2 regions of the Micromonospora sp. NPDC047521 genome follow, and region 2 is predicted to be linked to the other one. Evidence: riboswitches for the same ligand, from Rfam matches in the RefSeq annotation. Region 2 holds a riboswitch; the other holds the start of a gene.
What was found. A riboswitch is a leader RNA that binds a small molecule or an ion and turns the genes downstream of it on or off. The one in region 2 is predicted to bind S-adenosylmethionine.
Positions count from the first base shown of each region.

Region 1: another riboswitch for S-adenosylmethionine. It lies ahead of ACZ6N8_RS12595 (ABC transporter substrate-binding protein); the one in region 2 lies ahead of thrC (threonine synthase).

Region 1 covers NZ_JBVJGN010000004.1:402,490-412,053, forward strand. Annotated here, with positions in the region: gene ACZ6N8_RS12575 (2'-5' RNA ligase family protein) at 1-32, shown strand, start outside; gene ACZ6N8_RS12580 (hypothetical protein) at 245-430, shown strand; gene corA (magnesium/cobalt transporter CorA) at 446-1,573, opposite strand; gene ACZ6N8_RS12590 (APC family permease) at 1,799-3,739, shown strand; SAM riboswitch class IV at 3,825-3,936, shown strand; gene ACZ6N8_RS12595 (ABC transporter substrate-binding protein) at 4,208-5,113, shown strand; gene ACZ6N8_RS12600 (amino acid ABC transporter permease) at 5,159-5,938, shown strand; gene ACZ6N8_RS12605 (amino acid ABC transporter ATP-binding protein) at 5,935-6,666, shown strand; gene ACZ6N8_RS12610 (Na+/H+ antiporter) at 6,695-8,269, opposite strand; gene ACZ6N8_RS12615 (BTAD domain-containing putative transcriptional regulator) at 8,367-9,564, opposite strand, start outside.
Region 2 covers NZ_JBVJGN010000006.1:271,930-281,493, reverse strand. Annotated here, with positions in the region: gene groL (chaperonin GroEL) at 1-731, opposite strand, end outside; gene ACZ6N8_RS16330 (YciC family protein) at 1,004-2,101, opposite strand; gene ACZ6N8_RS16325 (cold-shock protein) at 2,183-2,383, opposite strand; gene ACZ6N8_RS16320 (GNAT family N-acetyltransferase) at 2,655-3,185, shown strand; gene paaN (phenylacetic acid degradation protein PaaN) at 3,340-5,013, opposite strand; gene ACZ6N8_RS16310 (GNAT family N-acetyltransferase) at 5,114-6,133, opposite strand; gene thrC (threonine synthase) at 6,386-7,672, opposite strand; SAM riboswitch class I at 7,683-7,818, opposite strand; gene ACZ6N8_RS16300 (DMT family transporter) at 7,886-8,854, opposite strand; gene ACZ6N8_RS16295 (ArsR/SmtB family transcription factor) at 8,946-9,251, shown strand; gene ACZ6N8_RS16290 (DoxX family protein) at 9,372-9,564, opposite strand, start outside.

The DNA of each region.
Region 1 (9,564 bases), on a different contig from region 2:
ACGCGCGCGGGATCGCCCACCCGCTGCCCTGACCGCCGACCCGAAAGCGGACGATAGCGGAGAATGTCCGGTTTGGCGGGCCGCAGTCGGGAAACCGAAAAGAAGCGGTGCGGACGCGTCCGGGCGTGGGATGGTTCGAGATGGCTGCCGTACCGGTGCGACCCGCTCGCGCGGGCGACCGGCCCGGCGGCGCGGCCTACGCCCGCGCCGCCCGCGGCGGCTTCGACGAGGAGAGGCAGGGCCCATGCAGGCTCAGCGCAGGCCACCGCGCACGGAGCGGAGCCAGACCCGGGACGACCGGACCGGCGGCGGGATGACCGGGGCGGCCACGCCACTGACGATCTGGGCCGCCGCGGTGCTGCTCGGCCGGATCGCCGCGGGCGACGACGACAGCGAGGACGAGCGGCACATCCTGCGCGGCATCGAGTGACCCCGACGCACCGGCTCAGAGCCAACCGCGCCGTTTGAAGACCAGGTAGAGGGTGCCGCACACGAGCAGCATCAGCAGCAACGCGAACAGGTAGCCGAAACGCCAGTCCAACTCCGGCATGTGGACGAAGTTCATCCCGTACACCGTGCCGATGAGGGTGGGGGCGAACAGGATCGCGGCCCAGGACGAGACCTTCTTCAACTCCTCGTTCTGGGCGTAGCTGGCGGCGGTGAGGCTGCGCATCTCCTCGTTCTGCTGCTGCGAGACGAGTGTCGCGTTGACGGTGAGGATGTTCTGCAACAGGTGCCGGAACCCGTCCACCCGTTCCACCACCTGGGTCAGGTGGTCGGTGACGTCGCGCAGGTACCTGCGCAGTTCCTCGTCGGTGCCGTAGCTGCCCGCGCCGGCCGCGAGCGCGTCCAACATGGTGAGCAGCGGACGGGCGGCCCGCTGGAACTCGATGACCTCCCGGCTGAGCCCGTAGATGCGCCGGCTGGCGTTCGGGTCACCCCCGAACACCTGGGTCTCGATCTCGTCGATGTCGTTCTCCAGTCCGGCCACCACCGGCGCGTACCCGTCGACCACCTGGTCGAGGATCGCGTACAGGACCGCCTCGGGGCCCTGGGCGAGCATCGGCGCGTCGGTCTCCAGTCGACGGCGTACGGCGGCCAGGTCGGGCGCCTCGCCGTGCCGGACGGTGACCACGAACCCCGGCCCGATGAACAGGTGCAGCTCGGAGAACTCGACCTCCTCGCGCCTGTCGTCGTATCGGGCGGCGCGCAGCACCACGAACAGGGTCTCGCCGTACCGTTCGAGCTTGGGCCGCTGGTGGGCGTTGATGGCGTCCTCGACCGCCAGGTCGTGCAGCCGGAACTCCCGGGCCAGTGAGGTGATCTGGTCGATGTCGGGCCGGTAAAGCCCGATCCAGGCCATCGCGTCGTCCTGCTCCTGGAGGCAGCGGTACGTCTCGGCGAGGCCGGCCGGCGAGGCGAAGCGGTGTCCCCGGATGTAGACGGCGCTCTCCACCATGCCACCGGCGGGCGGGGCCGGCGCGGGTGGCGGCGGTACGCCGACGGCTGTCGCGTGCTCGTCGAGCTGACGGCCGAAGCCACCACCCGGGCGCAAGCGACGGCCGCCGACCATGAGCCGCTCCCTCCCCGGTGGCATCGCGTCCGGCGGCCTCGGCCCGAGCGGGCGGATCGGTGCGGGGCGCCGGAGGCGCTGCATCCCCCCTGCCCCGGGGCCGAAACCCGTCCGACCGCCGGGACGGCCGGACAGGCACAGACGGGTTCGGCGTACCTGCGGACGGGCGCGTACGACCGGGCGGATACTCGCGGTGAGCAGGGGCGGAGGACGGGGGAAGCGCCGGTGCGGGTCGACAGGCGCGCCGGGCGGCTGCGCGGCTGGCTGCTCGGCGGCGGAACGGAGCGGGCCGGGCGGCACCCCGGTCCGCACGGCCGCCCGCGGCGGGACCGGCAGCACCCCTGGTGGAGGGTGATGTGCCTGACCGGTGTCGACTACTTCTCGACGCTCGGCTACCAGCCCGGAATCGCGGCGCTGGCCGCCGGGGTGCTGTCGCCGGTGGCGACTCTGGTGCTGGTGCTTGTGACGTTGCTGGGCGCGCTGCCCGTGTACCGGCGGGTGGCGGTGGAGAGCCCGCACGGTGAGGGCTCCATCGCGATGCTGGTCCGTCTACTGAACTACTGGCAGGGCAAGCTGCTCGTGCTGGTGCTGCTGGGGTTCGCGGCGACCGACTTCATCATCACCATCACCCTGTCGGCGGCGGACGCGACCGCCCACATCGACGAGAATCCGTTCCTGCCCGGCGCGCTCAAGGGACACGAGCTGCCGCTCACGCTGCTGTTGGTGGCGTTGCTGGGCGCGGTGTTCCTCAAGGGATTCGGTGAGGCGATCGGGATCGCGGTCGTCCTGGTGGCTGTCTACCTGACGCTGAACGCAGTGGTGATCGCCGACGCGTTGTGGCGGGTGGCGACGCACCCGAGCGCTGTCGCGGACTGGGGCACCGCACTGACCACCGGGCACGGCGACCCCCTGCTGGTGGTCGGACTGTCCCTGCTGGTCTTCCCGAAACTGGCGCTGGGCCTGTCCGGTTTCGAGACCGGGGTGGCCGTGATGCCGCACATCCGTGGTGACCGGCGGGACTCCGAGGAGCGACCGTCGGGCCGGATCCGAGGCGCGCGCCGGCTCCTCACCACCGCCGCGACGATCATGAGCGTCTTCCTGCTCACCAGCAGCGTGACCACCACTGTGCTGATCCCACCAGAGGCGTTCCAGGCGGGCGGCCCGGCGAACGGCCGGGCACTGGCCTACCTGGCGCACCAGCACCTCGGCGAGGTGTTCGGCACCGTCTACGACCTGTCCACCATCGGGATCCTCTGGTTCGCGGGCGCCTCGGCGATGGCCGGTCTGCTCAACCTCGTACCCCGCTATCTGCCCCGCTACGGCATGGCTCCGACCTGGGCCCGGGCCGTACGCCCGCTGGTCCTGGTCTTCACCACAGTGGCGTTCCTGATCACGGTGATCTTCGACGCCAGCGTGGACGCGCAGGGCGGCGCGTACGCCACAGGGGTCCTGGTGTTGATCACCTCGGCGGCGACGGCGGTGACCCTCGCGGCGCGGCGACGGCGGCAGCGGGGCCGGACCCTCGCGTTCGGGACCATCGCGGTGATCTTCGTGTACACGACAGTGGCGAACGTCGTGCAACGCCCCGACGGCGTCAAGATCGCGGCGTGCTTCATCGGCGGGATGATCCTGGTGTCGGTGCTGTCCCGACTGATGCGGGCCTACGAGCTGCGGGTCGACCACGTGGAGCTGGACCCGGCAGCGGCCCGGATGATCGACGAGCGGGCCACCCGCCGGATCCGCCTCGTCGCGCACGAGCCGGAGCGCCGGGACCCGGCCGAGTACCGCGCCAAGCTGGCCCAGACCATGGCGGACAACGACTTTCCCGACGACGGCGACGTCATCTTCGTCGAGGTGCACGTCACCGACCCGTCGGACTTCGAGACAGCGCTGCTGGTCCGCGGCAGCGTGGCGCACGACAGCTACCAGGTGCTCAGTCTGGCCAGTTCCTCGGTGCCCAGCGCGCTCGCCGCCCTGCTGCTGGAGATCCGCGACCGGAGCCGGCGTCGCCCCCACATCTACTTCGAGTGGACCGAGGGCGGCCCGGTTCGCAACCTGCTGCGCTACCTGGCGTTCGGGCAGGGCGCGATCGCCCCGGTCACCCGGGAGATCCTGCGCCGCCAGGAGCCCGACCCTCGCCGCCGCCCGCACGTGCACGCCGGTTGACCTGCCGGTCGACGGCCGTCGCGGACGGTGAGCGTGGTCATAACGGCTGGACGACCCACCGGTTCCGGCTGCTAGCCTCGGCGCAGGTCATGAGCGCCAGCGCGAAGCCCCGGCTCGCTGGCCGGCAACCCTCCTCCGCGGTGGGGTGCCCCGGGTGAAGACCAGGCACCGGCAGGACGTCGGTGCAAGCGTGGCCTGGCACCCAGGTCAGCACAGACCCGGGAGACCGTATGCGCATCCTCAGCTCCATCCCACCGGCCGACCTCGCGGATCTCCGCGTCGGCCGCCTCTCGGCGGCACTGACCAGGCGTCGGCACGTGGACATGATGCGAATGTGCAGCGCGGCGTGTCGCCGCCGCGCCTCGCTCTGACGCGTCCCTCTTCTCACACCACTTTTCCAGCGGTACGCCCATCGGGCGCACCGTCCGCGGCGCGTACCCGCCGCGGCGCACCCCATCGGAGAGACCTGTGCGATTCCTTCCTGCCCTGACCCGTGTCGCCGCCCTGGGCGCGGCCACCATCCTGGCCGCGACCGCGCTTACCGCCTGCGGCGACGACGCCTCGACCGACGCCTCCGCCAACCCGTACGGCCTGGCGCGGCCGGGTGTCCTGCGCGCCGGCACGCTCACCGACGCCCCGCCGAACGTCTACCTCAAGGACGGTAGGTTCACCGGCTTCGACAACGACCTGCTGACCGCGGTGGCCGGCAAGCTCGGCCTGACCGTCGAGTTCGTCGGTACCGACTTCTCCGCCCTGCTCAGCCAGGTCAACAACCACAAGTTCGACGTCGGCAGCTCCTCGATCACCATCACCGAGGCGCGCAAGAAGACAGTCGACTTCGGCAACGGCTACGACTTCGGCTACTTCGGCCTGGACGTCCCGGCCGGCTCGCCGATCACCAGCTTCGACCAGTTGACAGGCAAGCGGGTCGTGGTGGTGCAGGGCACCGTCCAGGACGACTACGCCACAGGCAAGCAGCTCGACCCGGTGCGGGTGCCGGACTACAACGGCGCGATCAACCAGCTCAAGGCCGGCACCGCCGACGCGTGGATCGCCCCGGCGGAGATCGGCGAGAAGTCGGCAGCCGACAGCAACGGCAAGATCACCGTGGCGGCCAAGCAGCTCAGCCCGGCGCCTACCGCGTACGCCGTGGCCAAGGGCGGCGACAAGCTGCGCGAGGCGCTGAACAAGGCCCTCGACGAGGTCATCGCGGACGGCACCTGGAGCCGTCTGCAGGCGCAGTACTACCCGGGTCGGCCGATCCCGGCGGACTTCACGCCGGGCAGCGGCGCGGTCGCGGCGCCGTCCGCGTCGGTGGCGCCGTCGGCGTCCGCGTCGGTGGCGCCGTCCGCGTCCGCGTCGACCGCGTCCTGAGCGGTAACCGGTGACGAGCGAGCGGGGCGGCAGGAGAGGCGACCGATGGATCCGTTGAGCACCCTGTGGGAGACGTTCTTCGACGCCGAGGCCATGCGTGAGGCGCTGCCCGAGATGCTTACCGTCGGGCTGCCGAACACGCTGATCCTGGCGGTCTCCGCCGCCCTGCTCGGCTCGGTGCTGGGCCTGCTGCTGGCCGTCGCCGGCATCTCCCGCACCCGGTGGCTGCGCTGGCCGGCGCGGGTCTACACGGACGTGTTCCGGGGCCTGCCGGCCGCCGCGACGATCCTGCTGATCGGGGTCGGGCTGGCGCCGCTGGGCATGGAGATCTGGGGGCCGGACCCGTACCCGCTGGGCATCCTGGCGCTGTCGTTGATCGCGGCGGCGTACATCGGGGAGATCTTCCGCTCCGGCATCCAGTCGGTGGAGGCCGCCCAGTTGGAGGGCGCCCGTGCCCTGGGTTTCTCCTGGGCCGACGCGATGCGGCTGGTGATCATCCCGCAGGGCATCCGGCGGGTGCTGCCCGCCTGGGTGAACCAGCTCATCGCGTTGATCAAGGACTCCAGCCTTGTCTACTTCCTCGGGCTGGTGGCCAGCCAGCGGGAGCTGTTCCGGATCGGACAGGACTACGCGGCCACCACCGGCAACGAGTCCGCGCTGCTGCTCGCCGGGCTCTTCTACCTGGCGTTGACGGTCCCGCTGACGCACGTCGTCAACTGGATCGACAGGCGGTTGCGGCACGGCCGACCGGCCACCGCTGCCGCCGACGAGGACGAGGACGACACCCCGGCGTTCGCCGGGGCCCCGGAAGGAGACAGGCGATGACCACCTCGGTGAGCCTGGAGGCGCGCGACGTGCACCTCGCCTTCGGACCGAACCGGGTGCTGCGCGGCGTCGACCTCACCGTGGCGCGCGGCGCGACGGCCTGCGTGATCGGGCCGTCCGGGTCGGGCAAGTCCACACTGCTGCGGACCCTCAACCGGCTGATCGAGCCCGACCGCGGCGACGTGCTGCTGGACGGCCGCAGCGTACTGCGCGACGACCCGGACGCGCTGCGCCAGCGGGTCGGCATGGTGTTCCAGCAGTTCAACCTGTTCCCGCACATGACCGTGCTGCGCAACATCACCCTGGCCCTGCGCCGCCTGCGCAAGCTCGGCGAGGACGAGGCGGACGCGGTCGCCCGCGCCCAACTGGAGCTGGTGGGGCTGGCCGGCAAGGCGAACTCCCGGCCGACGCAGCTCTCCGGCGGTCAGCAGCAGCGTGTGGCGATCGCCCGGGCTCTGGCCCTGCGACCCGAGGTGATGCTCTTCGACGAGGCCACCTCGGCGCTCGACCCCGAGCTGGTCAAGGGCGTGCTCGGGGTGATGGCCGACCTGTCCGCCGCCGGGATGACAATGGTGGTGGTGACCCACGAGATGGGGTTCGCCCGGCAGGTCGCCGACACCGTCGCCTTCATGGACCGGGGCGTGGTGCTGGAGGCCGGCCCGCCCGAGGCGATCTTCGAGGGCGCCGAGCATCCCCGGCTGCGCCGTTTCCTCGCGCAGGTGCTCTGAGGAGCCTCGCTCACCGGCCCGGCGACTGTCACTCGCCGGATCCGCGTCCCAGCAGCCGGATCTCCTCGTTGTCAAGCGCGGCCTGCAACTCCAGCAGCACGAGGTCGTCGATCTCCCGGCTGTCGCGAAGGCGGGTGACCTCCCGGCGCTTGTGGGCGAGGACGCCCAGGCGCAGGTCGCGTTCCAGCCGGCGTTCCTCGGCGGTGTCCCCGCCGATCTCGTTGACGTCTTCCAGGTGCCGCTGGTACTCGGCCTGCAACCGGCGTACCGCCTCCTCGCCGGCGCCCACCTCGGCGGCCACGTGGGGCACCGCGGCGAGGCCGACCTGGGTGGCGCGCATCCGGGCCAGCCGGGCCTCGTCGACCCGTTCCGGGTCGCCGGCCAGCCCCGCCCAGCGCACCACAAGCGGCAGGGTGGTGCCCTGGATCAGCATGATCAACACGATCACCAGCGCCGTCACGAAGATGATCAGGTCGCGTTCGACGACCGGGCGACCGGCGACAGTCATCGTCGGGACGGCAAGCGCTGCCGCGAGCGACACGGCGCCCCGGAAGCCGGCCCAGCCCGCGACGGTCCCCACCCGCCAGCTCGACGGTCCCCGGCCCCGCTCGACGATCCGGCGGCGTCGCAGCCTCGCCGACTGCGCGGTCAGGTAGATGAAGAACAGCCTGGTGCACAGGACGACGAGCGTGACCACCAGCACGATCACCACGGCCCTCGCCGGCGAGGTGCTCGTGACGCCCCGCACCGCCCGGGGGATCTGCGTGCCGAGCAGCACGAACAGGCCGCCGTTGATGAGGAACGTGGACAGGTCCCAGAACGCGTACGCCAGCACCCGGGAGCGGGCGCGGATCACCCGTGGACCGGCGTAGGCGAGCATCAGACCGGCGACCACCACCGCCAGGACACCGCTGGCGTGCACGGAGTCGGCGAGTAGGAACGCGCCGAACGGGGTCAGCACGCTCAGCGCGCCCTCGCGCAGCGGATCGTCGAGCCGCTTGCGGATCAGCACCACGGCGAAGCCCACCAGCAGACCGGCGAGCACGCCGCCGACGCTGGCCCCGACGAACTCCTCGCCGATGCCCAGCACGCCCGGCTCCGCGCTCTGGGTGAGCAGACCCACGGCCACCGCGAAGACCACGAGGGCGGTGCCGTCGTTGATCAGGCTCTCCGCGTGCAGGGTGGTGAGGAGCTTGCGGGGCAGCCGTTTGGCCAGACCTGTGACAGCCGCCGCGTCCGTCGGTGCGAGGACGGCGCCGAGCACCCAGGCGGCGGCGGGATTCACCCCGAACGCCTGCGCGGTGAACGACACAGTGACCATGGTGAGCACCACGAGCACCACGGCGAGCAGACCGATCACGGGCAGGTTGGCCCGGATCTCGCGCAGACTGATGGTGAGGCTCTCCCGGTACAGGATCGCCGGCAGGAAGATCAGCAGCACCAGGTCCGGTTCCAGGGTCAACTCGGACAGCGGGGGCGCCAGCCCGAGCAGCACCCCGAACCCGATGAGCAGGACCGGCGGCGCGACCCGGTACCGGCCGCCGAGCGTGGTGCCGACCAGGACGGTGACGCCCAGCACCACGATCAGGACGAGCCCCTGCACGGCGTACCCCCTCGATCCCCCGGCCGACGCGCCGGTGCCTCCATCTGACCGCACCCACCGGCCGGTTCCGACGGAAAGTCCGCAAGTCGCGGTGGGGTCAGGCGGCGCGGGCGCGGGCGGTCAGCGCTCGGGCGGTACGACGGTGCCGGGCCGCCTCGTCGTCGCGGCCCAGTGCCGCCGCGAGGTCGGCGAGGTGCCCGGCCACCGGACCGACGGTGAGCACTCCGCTGCCGGCGGCCAGCTCCCCGGCCGCGGGCAGCAGCTCGGCGTGGACGCGGTCCATCGTGACCCGGTCGTCGAGCAGCCGCGCCGCCCGGCCGACGAGACAGAGGCGGACCTCGCGCAGCAGGTCGTGCGGCCCCGGCGGCAGTGCCCGCAGGGCCTCCCCGGCCGCGGTCCGGTCACCGGCGGCGACCAGCAGCAGCGGGCGGACCCACGGCTCGTGCGGCCCCCAGTCCAGACCCGCCCAACCCCCGTCGCCGGGCCCCGGGAGCGGACGGTCGTCGGCCAGCCGCAGGCCGAGCAGCGCCAGCGGGAGCAGACCGCGGGTCAGGCCCGGCATACCGTCACCGGGCAGCCGGTCGGCAGCCGCCAGGTACGCGTCGGCAGCCGCGGCCGACTCGCCGTCCAGTGCCAGCCGCAGCGCGGCGTACCACCTGGTGAAGAGGCCGACCAGCGGCAGCTCGTACCGTTCGGCGAGGCGGTCGGCGGCGCGGGCGTGGGCGTCGGCGGCCTGCCGGTCGGCCAGCGCGCAGGAGGCCTGGACCAGGATCAGGTGACCCGCCACCTCGAAGGTCACCAGTTGGTGCCGGGCGGCCAGGTCGACCAGCTCGGCGCCGATCCGGGCGCGTTCACCGGCCAGGCCGACCCGGTCGAAGGCGTGCATGAAGCGGGCGTTCAGCGCGAACGCCAGCAGCCCGGGGTCACCGACCGTCCGGGCTGTCGACTCGGCCTCGTCGGCCGCCCGACGCCCACGGTCGGTGACGGTGCCGCGCAGCTCCAGGGCGAGGGTGCTCAGCAGCCGGCTGCGCCGCGCCGACCCGGTCGCGCCGAGGGCCGCCAGGGCACGCTCGGCGACCTGCGCGATCCGTCCGGAGAGCAGGTCGTCGTCGTTGCGCGTCCAGATCGCCGGCACGTCGAAGCCGGTGAGCACCTCCTCGATCAGCAGGGGGTCGCCGACGGACTCGGCCGCCGTGATCGCCTCGGCCCTGACCCGCCGCGCCTCGGCGAGGCGGCCCGTGACGGCGAGCGCACGCCCCAGACCCACAAGCGCCGTCAACCGCTCGCGGTGGTGG
Region 2 (9,564 bases):
GGCTTGCCCGACTGCATGACCTTCTCCAGGATCGGGAGCAGGTCCTTGACCGACGAGATCTTGCTGTTGACGATCAGGAGGTAGGGGTCGTCGAAGACGGCCTCCATGCGCTCCGGGTCGGTCATGAAGTAGGCCGAGATGTAGCCCTTGTCGAAGCGCATACCCTCGGTGAGCTCCAGCTCCAGCCCGAAGGTGTTGCTCTCCTCGACGGTGATGACGCCTTCCTTGCCGACCTTGTCCATCGCCTCGGCGATGATCTCGCCGACGGTGCTGTCGCCAGCGGAGATGGAGGCGGTGGAGGCGATCTGCTCCTTGGTCTCGACGTCCTTGGCGAGCTTGGACAGCTCCTCCGAGACGCTCGCGACCGCGGCCTCGATGCCCCGCTTCAGGGCCATCGGGTTGGCGCCGGCAGCCACGTTGCGCAGGCCCTCGCGAACCAGGGCCTGGGCCAGGACGGTCGCCGTCGTCGTGCCGTCACCGGCAACGTCGTCGGTCTTCTTCGCGACCTCCTTGACCAGCTCGGCGCCGATCTTCTCGTACGGGTCCTCGAGCTCGATCTCCTTGGCGATGCTCACACCATCGTTGGTGATGGTGGGGGCACCCCACTTCTTCTCGAGCACGACGTTGCGGCCCTTGGGGCCGAGGGTCACCTTTACGGCGTCAGCGAGCTGGTTCATGCCCCGCTCGAGGCCGCGGCGCGCCTCTTCGTCGAACGCGATCATCTTGGCCATACGGCGTTGTCCTCCTGGACACTCACGGGCCACCCGAGATGTGTGCCCCGGATGGGCCGCCTGGTGTACGCACCTTGGGACGTCGCCACCTGGCGACGACGACGTCCTTCGGCCGGGCCGGATAGCCCGCGACGACCGGCCATGTGCCGCCCCGGCGTCTCCACGCCGGTGCAACCTGGCCCCACCGTCCCGACCATTGGCACTCACGGTATGCGAGTGCCAATGACTTGTTTAGCACTCTCCCCTGCCGAGTGCAAGCACGATGGTGCGGCTCAGCCGAGTTCCGCGGCCAGTCCGGTGCTGTTCACCGGCGCCTCATGCGCCCGCTGCTCGGCGTACGTGACGAGCAGACCGATCAACTGGGCGAGGTGCGCCGGCAGGGCCAGCACGGCCGAGACGGCGAGGACCACGACGATGCCGACAGCGGTGCCGGGCGACGAGAGCGGGTCCGTACCCAGCGGGACGGACAGGATCGACTCCAGCACCGACGGGACCACCGTGGCCACGATCACCACCGCGACGACGAGCGCCACCCGACCGAGCAGCAGACCGAGCCGGTCGTGGAACATCCGGAACGACCTGCCGATCGGGTTCTGCCGCTCGAACAGGTAGATCGGGCCGGCCATGCTCAACGCGAACGCCAGGTAGATGCCCGGCAGCACGCAGAAGCAGAACCCCACCCCGATCAGCAGACTGATCAACAGCGTCCAGCCCCAGAGCCCGAGCGCCCGCCGTGCGCCGTACCGCAGCGCCGGCCCCAACTCGGCGGACTCCCCCGCCGCCTGGCGGGTGATCACCCAGGTCCCGGCGGCCCACCCGATGGCCTGCACCAGCCCGATCAGCAGGCTGCCGCCGATCAGCACGGCCAGGAGGGTCACCAGGTCCGTGACGAACGTCTCCGGCAGGCTGGACGGTGACTCAGCCTGTGCCTCCCAGCGCGCCGACGGGTCCACACCGAGGGAGAGCACCGAGAGTACGGCGGCAGGCGCCACCTGGGTGAGCAGCATGATGGGCACCAGCAGCCGCCACCCCCGACGCAGCGCCGCCCCGCACCTGGCGGACCAGCCGCCGAGACCGGCGCCGGGCGGGGTGACCAGGGCGTCGTTCGGGTCGAACCCGTGACCCGGCGGGTACCACCCGACGGGCGACCCGGGATACCAGGACTGCCCCGGGTAGGGGCCGGCGCCCGGCGGGAAGCCGCCGGTGGGCGGGAACACCCACTGGGCGGGCGCTGCGGGCGTACCCCAGCCGCCCTGCGCGGGGTCCCAGCCCGGCGGCGGGCCGGCCTGGCCGCCGGTTGCGCCCGGGTCGGACGGGCCCGGCTCCCCCGGCCCGGGAGGCGGGGTGGTCGGGGGCGGCTGGTCGGTCATGAACCCTCCTCAGCATCGGCTGGAACGGTTCACGATCTTCCCGGGTACGTGCCCGCACCGCAGCCCGCGACGCGCGGGAAATCAGACGACGCGTACGTGCTCGGCCTGTGGGCCCTTCTGGCCCTGTGCGATCTCGAACTCCACCCGCTGACCGTCGTCCAACGCCTTGTAGCCGTCCATCTCGATCGCGGAGAAGTGGACGAACACGTCCTGACCGCCGTCGACGGCGATGAAGCCGTAGCCCTTCTCGGCGTTGAACCATTTCACGGTGCCCTGTGCCACGGTGCACTTCCTCACTCTGCGCGGCGTTACCTGCCCCGGCGCGCGGCGTGACCGGGCGCCTGTGGACCACCGCTCGGCGATCGATGACGGCCGCTGAAACGGGTGACCGAAATCGCACGCTACACGAGGAGTGACGGCCGCGCACGACCACAAATCGGGCATGGTCCAGGGCGCGCCGACGGCGTCGCCGAGCCCCGGTTTTCCGGGGCAGAGCATCCATGTCCGTGGTTGTCGCCGAAAACCGCTTCCGGCCCTGTGATAGGCATGCGGCATGACCACCGACACGGGCTCGCCCGCCCTGCGGCAGGCGCAGATCCGCCGGGTCCGGCCGCAGGACGCCGCCCGGATGCGGGCGCTGCGCCTGGAGATGCTCGCCGACGCGCCGCTGGCCTTCCTGGAGACGATCGCCGACGCGGCCGCCCGCTCGCACGCCGAGTACGCGGCGCGGGTCGCGTACACCTCGCGGGGCGCGGAGACGGCACAGTTCGTGGCGGATCCGGGTGGCCGGTTCGTCGGGCACGCCGGAGGAACGGCGGCGCCCCGCGAGGCCGGGCTGACAGTCATCTACGCGGTCTACGTCACGCCGCCGTGGCGCGGCAGCGGCCTGCTCGGTGAGCTGATCGACGAGGTGGCCGCCTGGTCGAGGGCGTGCGGTCGACCAGAGCTGCTGCTGGAGGTGGTGGTCGGCAACAACCGCGCCTACCGCGCCTACCAGCGGCTGGGCTTCGAGGACACCGGCGTACGGGTCCCCCACCCCACGATCCCCGCCCTGACCGAACTACAGATGCGCCGCCCCGCCTAATTCCCAGGGCAGAACCCCGGTGATGCCCCCACAAAGGCCGGCACCGTCGCGACCACCGTGCCGACAAAGGGTTTCCGGGGCAGCCCGACCCGCGCAGGGATCAAGCCTGACCGCCCGGAGCGGGTCGGGCTGCCCCGGAAACCCCGAACCGCGACTAAACGTGCCGCCGAGACTGCACGATCCGGAACCGGTTGGCCACGTAAGCCCCGTCGGTCAGCGCCGAGTTGGCTGCCGCGTTGGCGCCACTGCCGTGGAAGTCGGAGAACGCCGCCGACTGGTTCACGAACACCCCGCCGGTCAGGTTGCAGGACAGGTGCACCCCGACCTCGACGGCGATCGCCTCGGTCGCGTCCAGCACCGACTCGTCGGTGGAGTAGACACCAGCGGTGAGCGCACCCTTCTCGCCGACGGTCCGGCGCAGCAGCTCCAGGCTGTGGGCTGTGGAGTCGGTGGCGATGGCGAAGGAGATCGGCCCGAACCACTCCCGGCCGTACGTCTCCGCGTCGTCGGCGGTCAACTTCACGATCGTCGGGGTACGCACCACCGCGTCGGCGTACGACGGGTGGGCCACGGCGCGCGACTCCAGCACCGGCTCGCCCACCTTGGTCACGTCGGAGAGCCGTTCCAGCACCCCGTCGTTGACGATGGCGCCGGTCAGCTCGACGCCCCGGGCGGGGTCAGCGGTCAGCTTGCCTACCGCAGCGGCGATCCCGCCGGCCACCTCGTCGAAGCTCTTGTGCCCCTGGTCCGTCTCGATGCCGCCGGCGGGGATGAGAATGTTCTGCGAGGTGGTGCACATCTGACCGCTGTAGAGGGTCAGGGTGAAGCCGAGGTTGCGGCACATGCCGGCGAAGTCGTCGGTGGAGTCGATGACGACGGTGTTCAGGCCGGCCTTCTCGGTGTAGACAGACGCCTGCCGGGCGTGCGTCTCCAGCCAGTCGCCGTACTCGGTGGAGCCCGTGAAGTCGACGATCTTGACGGACCGGTGCAGGGCGAGGTCGCTGGCGAGCTTCTCACCTGGCGCCTCGGCCGCCAGCAGGATCAGGTTCGGGTCGAACCCGGCCTCGGCGAGCACCTCCCGGGCGTACTTCACCGTGATGGCAAGCGGCAGCACCGCGCGCGGGTGCGGCTTGACGATCACCGGGTTGCCGGTGACCAGCGAAGCGAACAGCCCGGGGTACGAGTTCCAGGTCGGGAAGGTGTTGCAGCCGATCACCAGCGCCACCCCGCGCGGCACCACGTGGAACGTCTTGGTCATCCGCAGCGGGTCGCCCTTGCCGGCGGCCTTCTCCCAGCCGGCCGTCCCCGGGTGCCTGGTCATCTCGGCGTACGCGTACGCCAGCGACTCCAACGCCCGGTCCAGGGCGTGCGCGCCGCCGGCCTGGAAGGCCATCACGAACGCCTGCCCGCTGGTGAACTGCACCGCGTTGGCCAGCTCGAAGATGTGCTTGTGCAGCCGGTCGAGGATCTCCAGGCAGACACCCACCCGGGCCTGCGGGCCGGCGTCACGCCACGCGGGCAGCGCGGCGGAGGCGGCGCGGATCAGCTCGTCGACGCCGGCGTGCGGGTAGCGCACCGCCAGCTCCACCCCGAACGGGCTGGCCTCGGTGGCGACCCGCGCGCCGGTGCCCGGCTGGTCGAGGGGAAAGTCACCACCGAGGTACGCCTCGAAGGCGGCCCTGCCGTCGGCGGCGGCGTTCTCGCCGTACACCCGGGGGCTTGGGGATTCGGGATAGGCGGACCAGTAGCCCCGCTCCGTGATCGCGGTCAGCGCACGGTTGAGGGTGTCGGCGTGCCTGTCGTACAGGGGATGCGGGGTCTCCGTCATGCTCGCCATCATGCCTGAGTCAGGTCCGCGAGCAGTAGCGCGAATGCCCGACAGCGGCGCATGCCTGAGTCAGGTCCGCGAGCAGTAGCACCGATCTCCGTCAGAGGGTCAGCTGCCAGTCGGTCCAGGCGTCCACCGGGCGGAAGCCGAGCTGCTCGTTGATCGCCACCATGTAACTGTTGCTCGCGGCGTTGAAGGTGTCGATGACGCGTACCGCCGGCTCGTGGGTGAGCAGGTGGTGCAGGTTCTCCGCCTTGGCGATGAGGCCGAGCCGATGCCCGCGGTGGGCGGGGTCGACGATGGTGATCTGCTGGTAGGCGTGCCAGTCGGCGTTGGCACCGACGTCGAGCAGGGTCCACGCGACAAGCCGCCCGGACTCCTCGTGCCGCATCCCGAGGTGGTAGCGCCGCCGGCCACGGGCGTCAAGCGACCGTTCGTTTCCCCTGATGCGTTCGGCGTCCACCTGCTCCGGCTCCCACTGCACGTCGCCCATTGGCGCGTCAGTCAGCAACCGGCCGTCGAGGTAGGCGATGTCCGCGACGTACTCCTGCGGGGTGGAGCCCCGCCAGCAGACCGACCGGTAGCCCTCGGCCCGCGGCGTGGCCTCGGCGAGCGCCGCCCGCAACGCGATCCGGTCGATGTCGGCGACCGCGAGACGCCGACGCACCTCGGCAAGCGCGGGCCGGGCACCCGTGGTGGCGGCGAACGCGTCGCCCGCGACGCTTCGGGCCGGCCCGTCGGGCAGCGCGGAGACGGCCATCGCGACGACCCGCTTACGTCCGCGCTCGCGCAGCAGGCGTACCCCGTACTCGTGCAGGGCCCGGCCGACGCCCCGGCGCCGCAGCTCCGGATGCACCGTCAGATCGGCTGTGGCGTTCTCGGTGTTGTCGAGGTAGGGCAGGTCCAGCTGGAGGTAGCCGGCCGGTACGCCGTCCAGGCGGGCCAGCGCCCAGAGCGACTCGGTGCCGGGCATCGGCGTGTGGAACATCGCGTCGAAGCGACGCCGGCAGAACGGCGGAAAGTCCGGCAGGTCCACGTCGTTTGCCGCCGCGCCGATCCGGTACGCCTCGTCGACCGCGGCCCGGTCGGTGCCGTCGAAGGACGCGATCGTGATGCTCATGCGGGCGAGACTGGCACCGGAAAAGCGATCGGGCCAGCGATTTACCCGCTGGCCCGATCGGACGTGGTCGGGAGGGACACTCGCACAACGCCTCCGGCGTTGGGTCGCAAGAACTTCAAAAGTCTCCGGCGAAATGCCCTCCCGCACGGAGCATCTTGCGCCGTCCGGTTCCTGCCGTCAAGTCCAGAGCGACGGGTTTTCCACACTCACAGCGAAAACCCAGTTACCCGGCGGATCGCCCAGGCGGGGCGGTCAGCCGAGCAGGCCGGCGTCCCGGGCGGCGCGCAGGGAGGGCTTGATGTGGTGGGTCGGCCCGACCTGCCCGGCCACCGCGTCGATGGTCTTGAGGCCCTCGCCCGTGTTGAAGACGACGGTCTCCGCCGCCGGGTCCAGCCGGCCGGACTCGACGAGCTTGCGCAGCACCGCCACGGTGACCCCACCGGCGGTCTCGGCGAAGACACCAGTGGTGCGGGCCAGGTCACGGATGCCGGCACGGATCTCGTCGTCGTCCACGTACTCCATCCATCCGCCGGTGCGGCGGACCGCCTCCAGGGCGTAGAGGCCGGCGGCCGGGTCGCCGATGTTCAGCGACTTGGCGATGCCTGTCGGCTTGACCGGGGTGATCGTGTCGGTGCCGGCGTGCAGGGCGGTGGCGATGGGGTTGCAGCCGGCCGACTGGGCGCCGAAGACCTTCCAGCCGCCGGCAGGCGCCTCGACCAGGCCGATCTCGACAAGCTCGGAGAACGCCTTGTCAATCTTGGTGAGCAGTTCGCCGCTGGCCATCGGGATGACCACCTGCGCCGGGATCCGCCAGCCGAGCTGCTCGGCCACCTCGTAGCCGAGGGTCTTGGAGCCCTCCGCGTAGTACGGACGGACGTTGACGTTGACGAACGCCGTGTCCTCGAACTCGTCGGTCTCCACCAGCTCACCGCAGAGCCTGTTGACGTCGTCGTACGAGCCGTCGATGGCGACCAGCTCGCCGCCGTAGACGGCGGTGGTGATGACCTTGCCCTGCTCCAGGTCACTGGGGATGAAGACCACCGACGGCACCCCGGCGCGGGCGCCGTGCGCGGCCACCGAGTTGGCCAGGTTGCCCGTCGACGCGCAGGCGAACCTGGTGAAGCCGAGCGCCTTCGCGGCGGTGAGCGCCACCGAGACGACCCGGTCCTTGAACGAGTGGGTCGGGTTGGCGCTGTCGTCCTTGACCCAGAGCGGCGCGGTGATCCCCAGCTCGGCGGCGAGGTTCGGGGCCGCCACCAGCGGGGTCAGGCCCGGGTTGAGGGTGACCCGGGTGGCCGGGTCCTGACCGGCGGGCAGCAGCGCGGCGTACCGCCAGATGTTGTCCGGGCCGGCCTCGATCTGCTCGCGGGTGACAGTGGCCAGGGCGGCGGTGTCGTAGTCGACCTCCAGCGGGCCGAAACACTCGTAGCAGGCGTGCTGGGCGGCGAGCGGGTAGCGGGCCGAACAGGCGCGGCAGACCAGGGCGCGGGCGGGGCTGGCGGAGGTGTCGATACCTGGGGCGACGATCGTCGACGTCATGTCGAGAGTCCTCTCATCTTTCCCCGCATCGCACGGTGCGGCGGGGACGGAATTGGCACCTGCCCCGCCTGTCGCTCAGCGGTGAGCGCGCGGGGTGGTTGCCGGGGCGTCGTCGGGCCGTATCCCTCAGCCCCTCTGGATGAGGTATGCAGTTGTGCGGTCGAGTCTAGGCAACGTTGCCCGTGGCCTCCACCGGGCATCCCAGGGAGTGGGTCAGCGGGCGGCCACCGCGACCGGGTCGACCACAGCTGTCGGGTCCGTGACGGCGGTCGGCTGCGGCAGGGACGACGTCCGGGTCCGTGCCCTGTTGGCCAGGTTCGCGGCGACCAGGGCGGCGATGGTGATCGCGGCGCCGACCAGCTCGACCGGGTCGGGCCGGTAGCCACGGGCGATCTGCACCGCGAACGTGGTGACCGGGACCAGATTCATGAACAGCGCGGCGTTCGCGGCGCCGAGCCGCTGCACACCTGTGTTCCAGGCCAGGACGGCGATCACGGCGCCCACTACCACTGCGTACGCCAACTGCGGGGCGACCGCCACGACGTCGGCGGCGGCCGGCGCGTGCTGCCAGCCGACGGCGTCGGCGCCGATGCTCGCGGCGAGCATGGCGGCGGTGCCGGAGAGCGCGGTAAGCGTCGTGAAGCGCAGCGGGGACCAGTCACCGAACCGGCTGGCGCCGTGGGTGTAGACGCCCCAGCCGAGCACCGCGCCGATCATCATCAGGCCGCCGAGGCCGAACTGACCGAGACCGGCCAGGCTGCCGCGGGTGATCACCAGGCCGACGCCGAGAAGCGCCACCAGGGAGAGGGCCAGCAGGAGGGGCTTGGGGCGTACGCCGTCGCGGACCCACCGGACGAGCTGGGTGATCACCGGGGTGGTGGCCACGAAGAGGGAGATCTGCTGTGGGGCGGCGTGCTCGAGGGCCAGGTTGGTGAGCAGGTTGAACCCGGCGAACCCGACGACTCCGAGCACCACCACCTCGACCGCCCGGCCGCCGTGGCGCAGCGCGCCGGCACCCTCGCGGAGCAGCAGGAGGCCGACCAGGACGGCGGCGGCCAGCAGGTATCGGGCGGTGGTGAGGTTGAGCGGGTCGACCCGGGTCAGCGCGCTGGCCAGGACGGGGAACATCACTCCCCAGCCGACCACGGCGAGCAGCGGGTAGGCGGCGGCGCGGGATCGCATCGTCAGCTCCAATGTTCGAGTATCGTCGAACCAACGGAACTGACAGTAGGAGCTTGTTCGACAATTGTCGAACAACGGTTACACTGGTCACATGGAGCCGCACGAACCCGACCTGACCGACGTACCGGTCACCGCCGTCCTCGCCGCCCTCGCGGACGACGTGCGGTTGCAGATGGTGCGGGCACTCGCCGAGGACGGCGAGGCAGCCTGCGGCACCCTCGACTTCGGCGTCTCCAAGGCGACCCGCAGCCACCACCTCAAGGTGCTGCGCGAGGCGGGCCTGACCCGCACGCGCGCCGCCGGCACCAGCCGCTACGTGCGGCTGCGCCGCGACGAGCTGGACCAGCTCTACCCAGGCCTGCTGGACGCTGTCCTCACCCCACGCCCGCCGGCCTGACGTCGCATCCTCGGCTCCGGGGCTGGGTCGTCGACGGCCGCACGTCGACGGTGCCACCGCCCGGGCGCGGCGTCGGAGCCGCCTCGTCGAGGCTCCGACGCCGCGCGGACACGGGTGCGGTCAGACGGACACGGGGCTGGGTTCGGCCACCGACGGCGACGGCGCTTCGCCGCGACGACGGAAGAGCAGCGCGTCGAGCGCCCACGGGCCCGAGCCGAGTGCGGCGACCAGCAGGAACGACCAGCAGAAGAGCGCTGCCTGTTCACCGCCGTTGCGCAGCGGCAGCAGGCCGTCGGGCTGGTGCACGACGAAG